DNA from 4 places in the Streptomyces sp. NPDC048002 genome. Region 2 is predicted to be linked to each of the others. Evidence: riboswitches for the same ligand, from Rfam matches in the RefSeq annotation. Region 2 holds a riboswitch; each other region holds the start of a gene.
What was found. Region 2 has a riboswitch for cobalamin ahead of AB0E07_RS01840 (prenyltransferase/squalene oxidase repeat-containing protein). Riboswitches for the same ligand answer to the same signal wherever they lie in the genome.

Region 1: another riboswitch for cobalamin. It lies ahead of AB0E07_RS23350 (ABC transporter substrate-binding protein); the one in region 2 lies ahead of AB0E07_RS01840 (prenyltransferase/squalene oxidase repeat-containing protein).
Region 3: another riboswitch for cobalamin. It lies ahead of metE (5-methyltetrahydropteroyltriglutamate--homocysteine S-methyltransferase); the one in region 2 lies ahead of AB0E07_RS01840 (prenyltransferase/squalene oxidase repeat-containing protein).
Region 4: another riboswitch for cobalamin. It lies ahead of AB0E07_RS35405 (energy-coupling factor ABC transporter permease); the one in region 2 lies ahead of AB0E07_RS01840 (prenyltransferase/squalene oxidase repeat-containing protein).

Annotation. Positions count from the first base shown of each region.
Region 1 covers NZ_JBEZNL010000019.1:114,115-116,288, reverse strand. Annotated here, with positions in the region: gene AB0E07_RS23350 (ABC transporter substrate-binding protein) at 1-868, opposite strand, end outside; cobalamin riboswitch at 927-1,103, opposite strand; gene AB0E07_RS23345 (hypothetical protein) at 1,226-1,537, shown strand; gene AB0E07_RS23340 (DUF6745 domain-containing protein) at 1,553-2,174, opposite strand, start outside.
Region 2 covers NZ_JBEZNL010000001.1:419,140-421,313, forward strand. Annotated here, with positions in the region: gene AB0E07_RS01830 (MBL fold metallo-hydrolase) at 1-616, shown strand, start outside; gene AB0E07_RS01835 (hypothetical protein) at 650-832, opposite strand; cobalamin riboswitch at 852-996, shown strand; gene AB0E07_RS01840 (prenyltransferase/squalene oxidase repeat-containing protein) at 1,113-2,174, shown strand, end outside.
Region 3 covers NZ_JBEZNL010000005.1:6,973-9,146, reverse strand. Annotated here, with positions in the region: gene AB0E07_RS09140 (3-hydroxybutyryl-CoA dehydrogenase) at 1-587, shown strand, start outside; cobalamin riboswitch at 856-1,077, shown strand; gene metE (5-methyltetrahydropteroyltriglutamate--homocysteine S-methyltransferase) at 1,251-2,174, shown strand, end outside.
Region 4 covers NZ_JBEZNL010000048.1:39,844-42,017, forward strand. Annotated here, with positions in the region: gene AB0E07_RS35400 (energy-coupling factor ABC transporter substrate-binding protein) at 1-181, opposite strand, end outside; gene AB0E07_RS35405 (energy-coupling factor ABC transporter permease) at 178-885, opposite strand; cobalamin riboswitch at 915-1,122, opposite strand; gene AB0E07_RS35410 (DNA alkylation repair protein) at 1,225-2,174, opposite strand, start outside.

The DNA.
Region 1 (2,174 bases), on a different contig from region 2:
CCTCGGCGGTCTCGGCGGTCTGCTGCTTGCGCGTCAGGTCGCCGATGACGATGACGTCGGGGTCGCGGTCGGCGACGGTCTCCCAGCCGATCTGGGGCCATTCGTCGTGGGTGTCGTCGAAGGCGTTCCGCGCACCGACGGCGCGGGTGATGGCTCCGGGGGCGCCGCAGCATCCGGCGAGGTAGGGCGACTGGGAGTTGGCGAACCAGTACATGAGGGACACGTCCGAGGCGTGCAGTCCGGCGGTGGCCGTGCTCACCCTCTTCTCCAGCGAGGCGATCAGCTTCTCGCCCCGGTCGTCGACGCCGAAGGCCTTGGCGAGGTCGCGTATCTCGCCGTACACGGTCTCCAGGGTGAGCGGCTCGCTGCGCGATCCGTCGCCACCGCTGTCGTTGTCCTTGCCGGCCGAGCAGTCGGAGGGTGAGACGTAGGTGGGTACGCCCAGCTTCTCGAACTGCTCGCGGGTGGCGACCCCGCCCTTGCCGAGGGTGGAGACGAACGAGGCGGTGACGAAGTCGGGTTCGGCGTCGAGGACCTTCTCGAAGGAGGGGTTGTTGTCGGCGAGGCGCGGCACGGTGGCGTTGGCGGCGCCCAGGCCCTTCATCACGGGGTCGGTCCAGGTGGCCGTGCCGGCCATGCGGTCGGCCAGGCCCAGGGAGAGCAGGATCTCGGTGGTGCCCTGGTTGAGGGAGACGGCCCGCCGGGGAGCGGACTGCAGGGTGACCTGGTGACCGCAGTTGTCGAGGGTCACCGGGTAGCCGGCGGCGGCCGCCCCTTCCGGCTTCGCGTCGTCGCCGGTGGAGGAGGATCCGCAGCCGGTGAGCAGCAGGGCGGACGTGAGGAGAAGGGCAGGGGTGGTACGGAGCATGGGGGTGCCTCGGGGTCGGGGCTCGTACGCGGAGCCTTGCCTACGGAGTCCCTCCGCACCGGGGCGCGAAGGTGCCAGCAGGTCTTCGGACTCGGGTTCGCTCGGTCGGGGCGCCTTCCCGGTCTCCCAGTGGCGTCGTGCCCCGCCCGTCCCCCTCACCGCTGCGCGTCAGTTCCGGATTCGCACCGGATTCCCTGGCCTCGGGTGTGGCTCGACTGGCCCGCTGAGGCTATCAAGCCGCTCGTACGGTCCTGACGTGCGGTCGGTCACCCGGTGCCGCACCGCCCCGACTGGCGTGCCGGTGGGGGAAGTAGGAGCCTGGAAACAGGGGGTTCTCCGACACTGCCACTCAAGGAGATGGCGGCTGTGACTGCCACCGAGTACGACACCAAGTCGGACACCGCGTTCTTCCGCGAGATCACGGAGGTCTTCCGGAAACACCCGGAAGCCGCCAGGAGGTACGCCCTGGCGAGCCTGGCGCTCGAAGAGATCATGGGCATCGACTACACCCGGAAGTACGCCGTGTCGACGATCGAGGGCGACCGGGTCGTCACGGAGTTCCACGACCTGGACGAGAAGCCCCTCGTGATCCGCTCGCGCATCTGCCTCAAGTACGAGCTGCACGGACAGGACCTGGAGTGCGTGCACTGGACCGAGGCCAAGGTCTGATCACCCCCACCTGACTCAGGTCTCCTTCACCGGCGCGTACACCTCTTCGCCGATCCCGAAGGTCCAAGCCACGCCCTCCTTCGCAGTGCGGGTGGACGGGGGCACCCGGAGCCAGTAGGTGCGCCGGGTTCCGTCCGGCTCCGGGGTCGAGTTGAGCACCTCGACCATCACGACCGGCTCGTCCGCGGGCAGGTCGATCCGCCACAGGGTGCCCGTCTCGTCGTGGTGGAGGGGGCGGGCGCCGGAGTCGGTGAGGTAGCGGTCGTAGCCGTAGTACTCCAGCATCACGCGCCGCAGTTCGGCGTTCTCCTCCTCCCGGATACGGGCCGGGGTCAGCGCGGGCAGCTCCGCGAGGAAGGCGGCCGGTACCGGCATGCCGCGCCAGGCGTGGAGGGCGAAGCCGTCGGGGTAGGCGAGGGCGGGCCCGTCACCGTGGTCGAGACGGCCGGCCTCGTCCCGGTGGAGTTCCACGGGGCGTTCCGACACCACGGCGACGCGGGTGAAGGGCCACCACCAGCCCGCGCTGCCGCACACTTCGGTCAGTGCGCCGAGGGGTCCTGCGTCGGCGGGGAAGGCGGCCAGCCACGGCGCGTCGTGCTGTCCGAGGACGGCGTCCAGCAGCAGGAGCCGTACCTCG
Region 2 (2,174 bases):
CGGCGCCCGCCGCAGCACCCTGCCCGGCCTCTCCCCCGCCCTCCCGGACCGCGAGATCGTCCCCGGCGAACTGCTCGACCTGCCGGGCCGCCGACTGCGCGCGATCTGGACCCCGGGCCACACCCCCGGCCACGTCTGCCTGCACCTGGAGGAGGAGCACCCGGCCCAACTTCCGGGCCGCGGGCGCCTGTTCTCGGGCGACCACCTCCTCCCCCGCATCACGCCCCACATCGGCCTGTACGAGGACCCGGACGACACCACCGTCACCGATCCCCTCGGCGACTACCTCGACTCCCTGGAACGGGTGGGCCGACTGGCCCCCGCCGAGGTGCTACCGGCCCACCAGCACGCCTTCACCGACGCGCCCGCGCGCGTAAGGGAGTTGCTCGCGCACCACGAGGAGCGCCTCACCGGTCTGCTCGCCCTGCTCTCCGAACCCCTCACTCCCTGGCGGCTGGCGGAGCGCATGGAGTGGAACCGGCCCTGGGAGCGGATCCCCTACGGATCACGGAACATCGCGGTGTCGGAGGCCGAGTCGCACCTGCGCCGCCTGGTGAAGCTGGGCCGAGCGGAGGCGGTCACGGGCAGTGATCCGGTGACGTACGTGGCCGTCTGAGCCGACTCGACGCAGGTGGCCGTCCGATCCGGCTCAGTCCCCTTCCGGGGCTCCCCGGTCCGTGAAAGCACGCACCAACCGCTCCGCCTCGCCGAGCGCTTCGATCTCGGCCACCGTCATGGTGGGGTTGGCGGCGCGTCGGCGCCGGGCCTCGGCCAGTCCCGCCTCCGTGACGTCCGAGGGGTCGGAGAGGAGCGCGACGAGTGTCGCGCGCACCGGCCCGGCACAGCCTCCTCCCAGGCGCTTCCCTACGGGCCGGTAGAGTGGCCGCGTCGTCACTACACCCGTACAGGGAGAAGCCGGTGCAAATCCGGCGCTGACCCGCAACCGTGAGCAGTCGCGAGGCTGTGAGCCGGACCGCCCCGTACGGCATGTGAACGGCTCGCGTGCGCCGGCGGTCCGTCGGCGCACGGGCACCGTCGAGGTCTACGGAGCCGAGCCGCCCGGGGTCGTCCCGCGCTGCCCGGCTCCCTTCAGGGAGAGGCACCCGCCGATCATGAACGTCCGCCGCAGCGCCGCGGCCCTGGCCGCCACCGCCGTGATCGGCCTGGCCACGCCCGCCCTGGCCGCGTCCCCGTCGCCGTCGCCGTCGCCGTCCGTGGCGATACCGTCCGGCCTGTACGGCACCAGCGACCCGACCTACGACGGTGTCTGGCGCCAGTCGCTCGCCCTGGTCGCGCAGTACCGGTCGGACGTCGAGCCCGCCGAGAAGGCCGTCGACTGGCTGCTCGGGCAGCAGTGCGCGAACGGGGCGTTCGCCGCGTTCCGCGCCGAGCCCGCCCAGGACTGCGACGCCAAGGTGATGGTCGACACCAACAGCACCGCCGCCGCGGCGCAGGCCCTGTCCCTGGCCGGGGACGGCGACCGCATGGACGACGCCGTCAAGGCGGTCACCTGGCTGAAGAGCGTGCAGAACAAGGACGGCGGCTGGGGCTACACGCCCGGCGGCGCCAGCGACGCCAACTCGACCTCGGTCGTCATCGGCGCCCTGAACGCCGTGGGCCAGGACCCCGGGACCGCCGTGAAGGACGGCAAGTCGCCCTACGACGCCCTGCGCGAGCTGGCCCTGTCCTGCGCGGACGGCGGTGCCTTCGCCTACCAGCCGGACAAGAAGGGCAAGCTCGCCGCCAACGCGGACGCGACGGCGGCGGCCGTGGTCGGCATGAAGGGCATGAGCATGGTGTCGGCGAAGGCCGCCGACGACACGGAGCTCGCCTGCGCCACCGCCAAGGCCTCCGACCCCGGGCAGTCCGCCGCGAACGGCGCGTCCTACCTGGCCGGGGAGATGGCGAAGGACGGTCACCTGGTGTCGGCGCTGCCCGGTGCCGAGGACCAGCCCGACTACGGCAACACCGCCGACGCGGTCGTCGCGCTCGCGGTGACGGGCGGCCCGGAGGCCGCGCGGAAGCCGCTGGCCTGGCTGGAGGAGAACTCCGCGGACTGGGCGAAGCAGAGCGGCCCCGCCGCGTACGCCCAGCTGATCCTGGCGGCGGAGGCGGCCGGCGCGGACCCGCGTGACTTCGGTGGCGCGAACCTGGTGAGCCAGCTGAACGCGACG
Region 3 (2,174 bases), on a different contig from region 2:
ACCCGGACGCGAAGACCGAGGTCTTCTCCAGACTGGACAAGATCGTCGAGGACCCGGAGGCCGTTCTGGCCACCAACACCTCCTCCCTCCCGGTCATGCGGCTCGGCATGGCGACCGGCCGTGCGGACCGCGTCGTGGGCCTGCACTTCTTCAACCCAGTACCCGTCCTTCCGCTGGTCGAGGTGGTGACCTCCCTGCACACCTCGGCCGCGACCACGGCTGCCGTCGAGGACTTCGCCGCCCGCACCCTCGGCAAGACAGTCATCCGTTCCCAGGACCGGGCCGGGTTCGTCGTCAACGCCCTGCTGATCCCCTATCTGCTCTCCGCCGTCCGAATGGCGGAATCCGGGTTCGCCACGGCAGCGGACATCGACGCGGGCATGGAACTGGGCTGTGCCCACCCGATGGGACCGCTGAAGCTCGCCGACCTGATCGGCCTCGACACCGTGGCCTCGATCGCCGAGTCCCTCTACGACGAGTTCCGCGAACCCCTCTACGCGCCTCCCCCGCTGCTCCAGCGGATGGTGGAGGCGGGACTCCTCGGCCGCAAGACCGGCCGCGGGTTCCACACCTACGACCAGGACTGAGGGCCTGGTTCGACGCGGGCCGGGAGGCCCGCACCCGCCGCAGGGGTGAGGGTCCCGCGCGGCGCGACTGGGAGAGGGCGGGAAGCACGCGCGCCGTGCTTCCCGCCCTCCGCGTGCCCGGTCCGGCATCCGCGTGTCCGGTTCGCCCTCCGCCTGTCCGGTCCGACATCCGCGTGTCCGGGGTCCGGCATCCGCGCATCCGGTCCGGCATCCGCTCCTGACTTCCCGAAATCTGGACGGTGTTCTTCCTTTCACCGCTCCACCCCGTAGGCTGATCGCAGCAGCTGGTTCGCCCCGTCCGCCAGACGTGGCGTCGCAAGAGGGAACCCGGTGGGAATCCGGGACTGCCCCGCAGCGGTGAGCGGGAACGACCGCCGTCATACGCACTGGGTCCGACGTACCGGACCCGGGAAGCGACGGCCAGTAGGTGTCCTCCGGACGGAGGGCGTGCCCGCGAGTCCGAAGACCTGCCAACTGCCCGCGCGCGGACCGTTCCGTGCGCGGACATCCCGGTGACCTCGAGGGCGGGTCGGCGTACACACCAGACAGCACGCACGACCGTGCCTTTGCCGCGCGGGGTCGTGTCCGTCCGGTTCGTCGCACCCTTCGCGCTCTCGTCCCGTCCCCGGGATCTCAGGGATTCATCTCGCGAAGGAGATCTCCGTGACAGCGAAGTCCGCAGCCGCGGCAGCACGGGCCACCGTGTACGGCTACCCCCGCCAGGGTCAGAACCGTGAACTGAAGAAGGCCATCGAGGGCTACTGGAAGGGCCGCGTCACCGCCGACGCCCTCCGGGCCACCGCCGCCGAACTGCGCCGGAGCAACTGGCAGCAGCTCGCCGATGCGGGCATCCACGAGGTGCCGACCGGTGACTTCTCGTACTACGACCACGTCCTCGACACCACCGTCATGGTCGGCGCCGTCCCCGAGCGGCACCGCGCCGCCGTCGACGCCGACGCGCTGGCCGGCTACTTCGCGATGGCCCGCGGCACCCAGGAGGTCGCTCCGCTGGAGATGACCAAGTGGTTCGACACCAACTACCACTACCTGGTCCCCGAACTGGGCCCCGGCACCGTCTTCACCGCCGACTCCGGCAAGCAGGTCGCCGAGCTGAAGGAAGCCCTGGCCCAGGGCCTGACCGCGCGCCCCGTGCTGGTCGGTCCGGTCACGTACCTCCTGCTCGCCAAGCCGGCCCCCGGAGTGCCGGCCGACTTCGAGCCGCTCACCCTGCTGGACCGCCTGCTCCCGGTGTACGCCGAGGTCCTGGCCGACCTGCGCGCGGCCGGCGCCGAGTGGGTCCAGATCGACGAGCCCGCCCTCGTCCAGGACCGCACCCCGGCCGAGCTGAACGCCGCCGAGCGCGCCTACCGCGACCTCGGCGCCCTCACCGACCGGCCCAAGCTGCTCGTCGCCTCCTACTTCGACCGGCTCGGCGACGCCCTGCCGGTGCTGGCGAAGGCACCGGTGGACGGACTGGCGCTGGACTTCACCCAGTCCGCCGCCTCCAACCTCGACGCCCTGGCAGCCGTCGGCGGACTGCCCGGCAAGCGCCTGGTCGCCGGTGTCGTCAACGGCCGCAACATCTGG
Region 4 (2,174 bases), on a different contig from region 2:
ACAGCGGCGAGAACCAGGGCTCGTAGTCCGGTTCGATCTCGGTGATCGCGGTCTCCGCCTCGCCGTCGGCGCCCGCGAAGGGCTCCTCCTTGTGGTCGCCCAGGCCCAGGGCGAGCGGGAGCACCGCGAGCGCGGCCACGACCAGCAGGAGCAGCAGGTTGACCTTGGTGTTCTTCTTCATCGGGCCACCGCCTCGGTCTGGTCCTGCTGCTGGTTGCGGCCCTTGGTCAGGAGCACGCCCAGCCGGGTCAGCTCGCCCTTGCTGGACTGCACCAGCAGCCGCATCACGAGCACGGTGAGCAGGCCCTCGCTGACGGCGAGCGGGATCTGGGTGACGGCGAAGATGGAGCCGAACTTGCCGAGCGCGCCGAGGAATCCGCTGCTCGGGTCGGGGAAGGCGAGCGCCAGCTGGACGCTGGTGACGCAGTACGTCGACAGGTCGGCCACGAAGGCGCCGAAGAAGACGGCGACCATCAGGGGCACGTCGTAGCGCCGCAGGAGTGTGTAGAGCGCGTAGCCGGCCCAGGGGCCGACGATCGCCATCGAGAAGACGTTGGCGCCGAGCGTGGTCAGGCCGCCGTGCGCGAGCAGCAGGGCCTGGAAGAGCAGGGTGATGGTGCCCAGCACCGCCATGATGGGCGGCCGGAACAGGATGGCGCCCAGCCCGGTACCGGTGGGATGGGAGCAACTCCCGGTCACCGAGGGCAGTTTGAGGGCGGAAAGGACAAAGGTGAAGGCACCGGAAGCGCCCAGGAGCAGCGTGCTCTCGGGGTGTTCCCTGACTTCACGGGTGAGTGCCCGAACTCCGTGGACGACGAAGGGCGCGGACGCGACGCCCCAGGCGACCGCGTGCGCCGGAGGCAGAAATCCCTCGGCTATGTGCATGGCTCAGCAGACCCTCTCCAGCACCTCGTGGATGGTTGACGCGCCCTGGCCGGTCTCCTGGCTGACGGGTGACACCGCCCGAGTCTCCGCCTTCCCGGGTCCCGAAGGACCCAGTGGCTGCCCGTGAGGGCTGGAGCCGGACTTCCCGATCACAGTGGCGAGGGCCGCACCGGTATCGCACCGGATTTCCCGTCACCAAGGCGTGGCGACAATAGTGCCTGTTCAGGTTGGCTGACAAGCGCCCCTCAGGGGCGCATGGGCAGCGCACACAAGCGCATGCGCCGGGGTGCGCGTCAAGGCGTGATGCGTCACACAGGCATCCCGTCCGGGACGGGCCGCTCAGCTCCCGGTGGCCTCCGACGCCGGTCCGAGGGTGAACTCCACCAGGTCGAACCGGTGGCCGTTGACCTGGAGTTGCACGGCGTGCGTGCCCGGGTGGTACACGCGCGTGGTGAGGGGGCGGAACGAATGGGTGCGGGTCACCTCCGTCGACTCACCGGGCGTCAGATCGCGCCGCGCGAGCTTGAAGACCTTGGGGGCCGTCCGGCCGTTCGCCTTCATGTGATGGACCACGTAGTCGACGGCGAGGGACACCGGCGCGGCGGAGACGTTGGTGAGGTGCGCGCTGAAGCTCAGCGTTCCGCCCATCGGGATCCGGGTCTGCGTGAGGACCGGTCCGACCACCTTCACGTCGTCCCGGCCGCCGTGGAACCCGACGAGCTCCAGGGCGACCGGTTCGCCCGCTTTGACCAGGGTGCGCAGGGCGTGCCGCACCAGGGCGGGCGTGGTCGGGTCCGGGCCGCGCAGCCAGCGGGCCGCGGCGGAGGTGGCGAGGGGGGCGTCGAGGCGGGAGATGTCGTTGAGATGGTTGGCCACGGAGCGGCGGACGTCGTCGGAGGCGTCGGTGTGCAGCGCGTCCAGCAGCGGGACGGTGACGCTCGGGTCGCGGTTGATCGAGGGGACCTGGCGTGCCCAGGGGAGCCGGGGGCGGGTGCCCTCGCTCGCCAGCCGCCGTACGGCGGGGTCGGGGGAGGCGGTCCAGCGGTGCGCGGCGGCCAGGGTGCGGTCCAGGTCGGCGTTGAGGAAGGTGCGCAGCGCGAACTCGGCGGTCAGGCGGGGGGTGAGACGGGCCAGCAGGTCGAGCCCGTCGTCGAACGGCTCGTCACCGCCGTCCCCGGTGGCCGCGACGGCGACGGCCTCGGTCAGCGGCCACACCATCCAGCCCGTCAGCCCCGGGTCGGTGAGGGCGGCCCGCACCGCCTGCGCCAGCCGGGCGTGGTCCCGGTCGC